Regions from separate parts of the Cumulibacter soli genome, predicted to be linked through region 2. Evidence: riboswitches for the same ligand, from Rfam matches in the RefSeq annotation. Region 2 holds a riboswitch; the other holds the start of a gene.

Region 1 (4,210 bases), on a different contig from region 2:
GGGATCGGGTAGTCGGTCTCATCCGGATCGCAGTTCGTGTCGAGGATGGCGACGATCGGGATGTTCAACTTCTTGGCCTCGCCGACCGCGATCTGCTCCTTCTTCGTATCGACGATCCAGATCGCCGACGGCACGCGAGCCATATCGCGGATTCCACCGAGGGTCTTCGACAGCTTCTCGCGCTCGCGATCGAGGATCAGCTGTTCCTTCTTGGTCATCACGGTCTCGCCGCCGGTCTCGGCGATCTGCTCGAGCTCCTTGAGGCGCTGCAGACGCTTGTGGACGGTGCCGAAGTTGGTGAGCATGCCGCCGAGCCAACGGTGGTTGACGTACGGCATGTTGACGCGGGTCGCCTCCTTGGCGATGGCTTCCTGCGCCTGACGCTTGGTGCCGACGAAAAGGATCGTGCCGCCGTGCGCGACGGTCTCCTTGACGAACTCGAAGGCCTTGTCGATGTACGACAAGGTCTGCTGCAGGTCGATGATGTAGATGCCGTTGCGCTCGGTGAGGATGAAGCGCTTCATCTTCGGGTTCCACCGACGGGTCTGGTGCCCGAAGTGCACGCCGCTGTCGAGCAGCTGACGCATAGTGACGACGGCCATGGCCGTTCTCCTTGTCCTGATCGGCCGGCTAGACGCACCGGCGCGATCCTCTATGGTTGTCGGCGCCGCCGGTCGGCAGCGCCCCTGGCGCCCCGACTCGACCGGCGTGAACACCGGACCGTAGAAGAGTCGACCCGCAAGGCGGGTCTGGACGCGCGAAGTCGGCCCGTCGGCAGGAGCCGAACGAACCGCTCCCTAAATAGTACGGGATGCCGCCATCGGACGGCGCGCCGGATGAGTGTGGCGCCGCGCGCATCTCTCGCACGCCGTGCGCTCGAACGGTGCCGGCGCGGATGGTGCCGGCGCGGAGGGTACCGGTCTCCACACCACCTGACGCTGTGTGAACGAGTGCCTGTCTCCGGGCGGACACGGTATCCACAGTCCGGCGTGTCTTCACAGCACGACCTTCGCCTATGTCTCAGGCGTATCAGCGATGGTTCGCTCAGCCGATGATTTACCCGTTACGCGCCCTCCAGAGAGTGCTCGCCGTGTTGACGATTGGCACCATCGCGCTGTGCGCTACGCCGGCACGCGGCGCACCTGGCTTCGATTGGCCACTGTCGCCGGCCCCCGACGTCACCGAAGCCTTTGACCTTCCACCACAGCCGTGGCTGCCGGGTCATCGCGGCGTAGATCTTGCTGCGTCGGCCGACCAGGCCGTACGTGCCGCCGCCGACGGCGTCGTGGCATTCGCCGGCACGGTAGCGGGCAGAGGGGTGATCTCGATCGACCACGCAACAGTACGAACGACGTACGAACCGGTCGAGGCGACCGTGTCTGCCGGCGACGTGGTGCTACGCGGACAGGTCATCGGGACGGTGATCGCGGGCCATCCGGATTGCGCGGTCGCGGTGTGCCTGCACTGGGGAGTCCGGCTCGGCGAGCAGTACGTCGATCCGCTGACGCTGCTGACTCCACACGCCGTGCGCTTGCTCCCGCTCACCGGCGAGGAGTCATCGTCCGGTTTACCCGCCCCGAGCGCGCAGGTGGGCGCATATCCACACGGCTCTGGCAATACGACCGTCCATCCCGCGCCTGGTGGGGTCTTCACCTCGGGCGTCGGCCCGCGTTGGGGAACTTTCCACTACGGCATCGACCTTGCCGCGGAGATCGGCACACCGGTGTATTCGGCCACCAGCGGCGTCGTCATCGCCGCCGGCACAGCGAGCGGTTTCGGCCAATGGGTAGTCATTGATCCCGGCGCCGACGGTTGGTACCTCATCTACGGTCACGTCGATCAGTACCTCGTCGCCGCTGGCCAGCAGGTGACGGCCGGTCAGCAGATCGCCACAGTCGGAAACCGCGGCCAATCCACCGGACCACATCTGCACTTCGAAATCCGTAAGGGGCTCTACGGCAGCCAACGTCTCGATCCACAGAAATGGCTCAGCGAGCGCGGTATCGATATCGAGTAAGCGCGGTATCGACATCCACTAGCGGACTTGCCATGTGGGCCTGATCCCGGCGTCCCTCGGTGTGATCCCCCCGACGATCGACAGTGCAGCGTGGCGCTGCGCGCGCTGCTCGCGTAGCCTCAACTGCTGAAACCATCACGACCGGCTGAGGGACAGGCCCTTTGAAGCCGGGGCAACCACCATCGATCGCAAACCGATGGCCGGTGCCAAGTCCTGCGGTGGCCAATGATGGCCGGCCGGAAGATGGATTTCGGCTCAGAGCCGATCCTGCACCTGGTCGAACGAACCGCATGGCGTCGTGCCGTTCGATTCGAAAGGTGCCACACCATGAGCAACACCCCCCTCTCAAAGGTGACGCAGTCCGTACGCAGCGGGCTGGAGTCCGACACTCAGCACGGCGCGGTCATTCCGCCGCTGCATCTATCGAGCAACTTCACCTTCGAGTCATTCGCGCAACCGCGTACCTACGACTACACACGCAGCGGTAACCCGACGCGCGACCTGCTGGGCAACGCAATCGCCGAGCTCGAAGGTGCGCACGGCGGCATCATCGCCGCGACCGGGATGGGCGCAATCACCGTCGTCGTACACGCGTTGCTGTCTCCGGGCGAGAAGATCGTTGTCCCACATGACTGCTACGGCGGCACCTGGCGGCTGTTCGATTCGTACCACCAGAAGGGCTCGTTCGAGGTTCTGACCGTCGACTTCAACGACACCGCCGCGCTCGATAGCGCACTGGCGCAGTCACCGAAGGTCGTCTGGATCGAGACGCCCTCCAACCCGCTGCTGCGCATCACCGACGTCGCGGACACCGCACGTCGCGCCCACGCGGTCGGCGCGACGGTGGTCGCCGACAACACGTTCCTGTCGCCGTTGTTGCAGCAGCCGATCGCGCTGGGTTGCGACGTGGTCGTGCACTCCACCACCAAATACCTCAATGGCCACAGCGATGTCGTCGGCGGCGCGATCCTTTCAGCCACAGCCGAACTGCAGGAGCAGATGGCCTACTGGTCCAATACCATCGGCCTGACTGCGAGCCCGTTCGACTGCTATCAGACGCTGCGCGGGCTGCGTACGCTCGCCCCACGGATGCGCGCCCACCAGGAGGGTGCCGATCGTGTTGTTGAGGCACTCAACGCGCATGCGGCGGTGAGCAAGGTGAATTTCCCCGGCCTGGCCGATCACCCCGGTCATGAGCTGGCGGCGCGTCAGCAGAGCGGTTTCGGCGCGATGCTGTCCTTCGAGTTGGCCGGCGGCGAGCCAGCGGTGCGCGCGTTCCTGGACGGACTGGAACTCTTCAGCCTGGCCGAATCGCTCGGTGGCGTGGAATCTCTCGTCGCGCACCCCGCCACGATGACGCACGCATCGATGACCGCCGAGGCGCGCGCGGTCGCCGGAATTTCCGACGGCCTGATCCGGGTATCCGTCGGTATCGAGGATCCCGACGATTTGATCGCTGACCTGTCCGCTGGTCTGGCTCGCGCCCAGCAGGCGGCTCCGGCGGCCGTCCCCGCATAACCGGTCATAGCCGCGCTCGGGTGTCGGCGGCCGATGAAAGGGCGCTTCAGCGAATTCGCTGAAGCGCCCTTTCGTATTGGCTAGACGGTCAGGAGCGCGGGTGAGCCTGATCGAATGCCGAGCGCAGTCGCTCAACCGATACGTGCGTGTAGATCTGCGTCGTCGCCAAAGATGCGTGCCCGAGCAATTCCTGGACCGAACGCAGATCGGCACCACCCTCCAGGAGGTGTGTGGCCGCGCTGTGCCGCAGCCCGTGCGGGCCGATGTCCGGCGCACCGTCGACGCCTTGCGCGGCGCGATGCACGATCCGGCGTACTTCACGTGAGTCGATACGTCCACCACGCGCCCCCAGCAGAAGCGCGCGCCCACTTCGCGCCGACACCAACTCGCCTCGACCTTCAGCGAGGTAGGCCCGTAGCGCACGCTGCGCCGGCGTACCGATGGGAACGCTGCGTTCCTTGTTGCCCTTGCCGATCACCCGCAACAACGAGCGCGACTCGTCGAAGGAGTCCACGTCCAGACCGACGAGTTCGCCCACCCGGACACCGCCGGCGTACAACAACTCCAGAATCGCTCGATCGCGCAACGCGATCGCACCGTCGCCCTCGACACCGTCAACGAGATCGGCTGCCTGTTCCTGGTTCAACACCTCCGGCAACCGTCGGTGCGTGCCCG
Region 2 (4,210 bases):
GCGCAGGCGGCGAGCGCGTTCAGCAGTAGGTCCGCGGAGCACGCTTCGCTGCCATCGCCGCCGGTCGCGGGATGCAGTCCCGCCTGCACGTCGCCGGCCCACGTCGGTACGACGGCCGAGATGGAGTCCTCGAGCAGCGTCGCGGTCACTGAGTTGGTCACCAACGCGGTGGCGGGATCCTCCTTGTAACGCTCCTTCAGCGGGCGTTGCAACGCTCGTAGCGCGGCCGCATCAAGGGGTTCGGTCATCCGGTTACCTCCACCAGGTCGTCGTCACGGCCGGCCTTCGCAGCCAGGTCCGCCTCTAGTTCGCGCACCAGCGGAATCACCTGCTGCCCAAACCGCTCGACCTCCTCGCGAATATGCAGGAAGCCGAGCAGCAACAGGTTAACGCCAGCCTTCTTGTACTCGACAATCCGGCGAGCGACTTGCTCGGGAGTACCGATCAGGCCCGTGCGGAACCCGTCGTTGTACTGCACCAGATCGCGGAACTCCGAGTTCGCCCACATTCCCTTCTTATCGCGCGTCGCTTGCCCGGCCTGTTTGACGGACTCGCCGAACCCGTGCACCTTCTCGACGTCCGCCTTGGCGATGATCTCCTCGACGACGGCTTGCGCTTCGGCCTCGCTGTCCCGGACGACGGCGAAGCCGTTCAACGCGAACCGGACGTCGTGTGCGTGCGTGATCGCTTGGGCCGCGACATCGGCGATCTGCTCGTTCACTCCGTCAAGTGTGTTGCCGTTCATGAAGTACCAGTCGCTCAATCGTGCGGCCATCGCCCGCGCGGACGTCGAGTTCCCGCCCTGGAAGATCTCCGGTTGCAACGTCGGTTGCGGGCGGAAGGTGACATCGCGGGTTCGATAGAAGTCGCCGCGGTAGGTGAACCCCTCCTCAGCCCACAGACCGCGCAGCACCTCGATGAATTCCTCGCTGCGGCGGTAACGCTCCTCGTGCTCGAGCCAGTCGAGACCGAGGTTGGTGTATTCCTGCTTGAACCAGCCCGAGACGACGTTCAACGCGAGCCGGTTACCGGTCGTCGCCTGCGCGGTCGCGGCGAGTTTGGCGAGGATGTGCGGCGGCCACTGCCCGGGGTGTACCGCGGCGATCACCTTCAGTCGTTCGGTCGCCGCCAGCAGCGCGAGCGAAAAGCTGACCGATTCGTGCTGGGCGTCGGCGCCGTACGAGGCGAGGTAGCGCACTTGCGTCAGCGCATAGTCGAATCCGACATGCTCAGCGGCCTGGGCGAGGTCAATGTTGTATTCGGGACTGTGGTTGGTGCGTTGCTCGATCGTGGAGACAACAAGTCCACCCGAAACGTTAGGTACCCAGTAGGCGAACTTCAGTGGCTCAGTGGTCATGCTCGTTTCCCTTTGCTGATATGTATGGTTTGTACGATTGATACGGCGGGTCGTGTGACAGCGTCGGCGATCGTGTGACCTCAGGCGAGCGCGGCAATGAATCCGCCGCGGTGATGTAAGAGCGGCCGCGAGGAGCCGATCGCGCCGTCGCGCACGTCCGCGAGCGCGACGACGGATTCGCCGGCATCAAAGAAATCCCGGATCGACAGCACCAGGCGGGCGCACGCGCCATTGAGGTTCGGCAGGCCACGATCGTCGTAGCGCCAGTCGTCGTTACCGTCGATAGCCGAGGACCCAGACCGCCGGAATTCGGCGGCAACGGCGCCTTGGCTGGCATCGAGCAGGTGCGCGGCCGCCCAACGGTGCTCCCGCAGCACGGCGAGCGCTGCTGAGTCGGCCGGCAGGTTGAAACTCACGATCGCCGGCGTGGTCGATACCGACACCAGCGAAGTCACGGTGAGCCCGATCGGGCCGTGCTCACCGAGCCCGGCGATGACCCACGTCGACGTGGCGGCGCGACGGAAAATGGACTGGACGTGCGCGGCCTTGACGTCGCCCGAGCGAACGTCGGAGGCAGAGCTGCAGGAAAAGCACATGGTACGAAAGCCTTGTCTCGGTCAAAAGGCGGTTCGCCAAACGATGAACCGCCGTACGACGGCCCGATGAATCGTTGACGTGAGTGATGGCCCGCTGCCAGGACGGTGATGCGGTCCCAGCGGGCCGGCGAAGCCGCAACGATGCGGCGAAAACGTGCGCTGTTGCCGAAACTAGCCGTTGGGGCTGATAACTCGGCTTACGGGAACGGTGTCAGCAACAACAGGCGCCGACACCGCGGCGCATGAGGTCGATACACCGCCGCGCGTGCAGGCGGTACGACCGGTTCGTGTTGCTGTGCATGGACTCCTCCATCGGTCCTGGCGTGAGCACCTACCCGCGAGGCGGGCGGTTGCTGCGGCGTCCTCGAGCCAGGTCTCTCGGCCGCTCTGGATGGTGCAGAGATTTCAGCACACATCGCCGTACGCCGTCAAGGAATGCGACGTACGGCGCATTCCTTGGCGTGCGAGACACCGCAGGGGCGGTTGCGTCACGCAACCGCCCTGCCGGGAATCGATGCCTACGGGATTCAGTGGGTACGCAGGTACTCCAGTTGCGACTTCACCGACTGCTCCGCGGCCGGCCAGTTCGACTCCGGTACGTCGGTGTAGACATGCTCGACGACCTGCCGCGCGGTCGCGTCGTCCCCGAGTACCCCGAGCGCGTCGCGGACCTGCTGCAGTCGTTGCGCGCGGTGCTGCTGATAGAACTCCGCCGCGCGGCCGGCCGACTCCAGTTCCGGACCGTGCCCCGGCAGCACGGTCGCGTCGCCGTACGCCCTGAGCCGTTCCAGCGAGGACAGGTAGTCAGCGAGGTTGCCGTCGGGGTAGGCGATCACCGTGGTGCCGCGGCCGAGGATCGTGTCCCCGGTCATCACCGCGGCGGGGTTGACGCCGTCGTCCACGATGAATGACAGCGAGTCGCTGGTGTGGCCCGGTGTCGCGATGACCTTGACTTCGACGCCGGCCGCCGAGATCACGTCGCCCTCGCCGAGGCCTTCGCCGCCGTACTGGTGTTTGGGGTCGAGGGCGCGCACTCGCGCGCCGGTCATCTCATGGAAAGTCTTCGCGGACTCGGAATGGTCCCAGTGTCCGTGGGTCAACAGCACCTCGACGACGGTGCCGGCCTCGGCCGCGACGACCTTGAGGTGCTCGAGGTCTTCCGGGCCTGGGTCGACGACGATCGCTTCACGGCGTCCATCGGCGCGCAACAGCCAGGTGTTGGTGCCATCCAGGGTCATCACGTTCGGATTGTTGGCGAGTACGACAGACGCGTACGGCGTGACGTCGCGGCGTACTTCATACAGCGGGTGCGTCATCTGCAGACCTCCATATCCGGGAACTGCGGTGGTGTCGCGCACGCTATCGGGCCGACAGCGTGCGCGAAACCACCGCAGATCAACAGATCCTAATTGACCACGGACCGGCCGGGACCGATCTTGATCGACGGTTTGATCATGGTGCCGTCCGGCAACTTCACATAGTTCACGCCGTCCTGCTGCACGAGTTCGGGCATGATCGGCACGATCCTCGTCGGCGGCGCGGAGACCATCGCCTCCTCTGCCGTCTGGAATGCAGTCAACGCCGTCAGCGTCGCGGTGGTCGGCGGCAGCATCGGGCGCGTGCCGTTGTCGGACTCTTCCACCGCCCGGGCCGCAGGCACCCACTCGGCGTGGTCGTGCTCAGTGGAAATCTCCCGCGGTTCGACACCGTCGGGCAGTTTCATCAAGAAGAAGCGGGTGTCGTACCGCTTGGACTCCGCCTTCGGGGTGATCCAGTGCGCCCACGGGCGGATCAGGTCCGCGCGCACCGACATCCCGCGACGGTTCAGCATCTCCGAAAGGGACTGTTCACGATTCAGCAGCGCGAGACGCTCGGTCTCCCACTCCTCATTGTCGGTGTCGCTCACGGGGGACTCGCCCACCGTGGCCAACAGGATCCCGGCCTCCTCGAAGGTCTCGCGGACTGCCGCAGCCACCAGTGCCTTGGCGCGGCGCTCATCACACGAGAACGCGTCGGCCCAATACCCAGGGTCAGGTCCGATCCAGCCGAATTCGGCGTCCGAGTCGCGCGGGTCCACCCCACCACCGGGATACGCCGTCATCCCACCGGCGAAAGCCATCTGACGGGCGCGGCGAATCAGGTAGACCTCGACGCCTTCGGCGCCGTCCCTGATGAATAGGACCGTCGACGCATCCTTCGGCTCTGGCATACTCACTCGCTTACCTCCACAATGACCTCCACCTCGACGGGGGTGTCG

The links. A riboswitch is a leader RNA that binds a small molecule or an ion and turns the genes downstream of it on or off. The one in region 2 is predicted to bind S-adenosylmethionine.
Region 1: linked by a shared signal. The riboswitch ahead of metB (cystathionine gamma-synthase) and the one ahead of E1H16_RS02995 (flavin reductase family protein) in region 2 are both predicted to bind S-adenosylmethionine.

Annotation. Positions count from the first base shown of each region.
Region 1 covers NZ_SMSG01000003.1:181,747-185,956, reverse strand. The annotation lists gene rpsB (30S ribosomal protein S2) at 1-602, opposite strand, end outside; gene E1H16_RS18750 (M23 family metallopeptidase) at 1,016-2,017, shown strand; SAM riboswitch class I at 2,147-2,267, shown strand; gene metB (cystathionine gamma-synthase) at 2,345-3,535, shown strand; gene E1H16_RS07635 (tyrosine recombinase XerC) at 3,624-4,210, opposite strand, start outside.
Region 2 covers NZ_SMSG01000001.1:617,515-621,724, forward strand. The annotation lists gene E1H16_RS02985 (OsmC family protein) at 1-248, opposite strand, end outside; gene sfnG (dimethylsulfone monooxygenase SfnG) at 245-1,357, opposite strand; gene E1H16_RS02995 (flavin reductase family protein) at 1,438-1,953, opposite strand; SAM riboswitch class I at 2,260-2,351, opposite strand; gene E1H16_RS03000 (MBL fold metallo-hydrolase) at 2,481-3,269, opposite strand; gene E1H16_RS03005 (NUDIX hydrolase) at 3,359-4,162, opposite strand; gene E1H16_RS03010 (RidA family protein) at 4,165-4,210, opposite strand, start outside.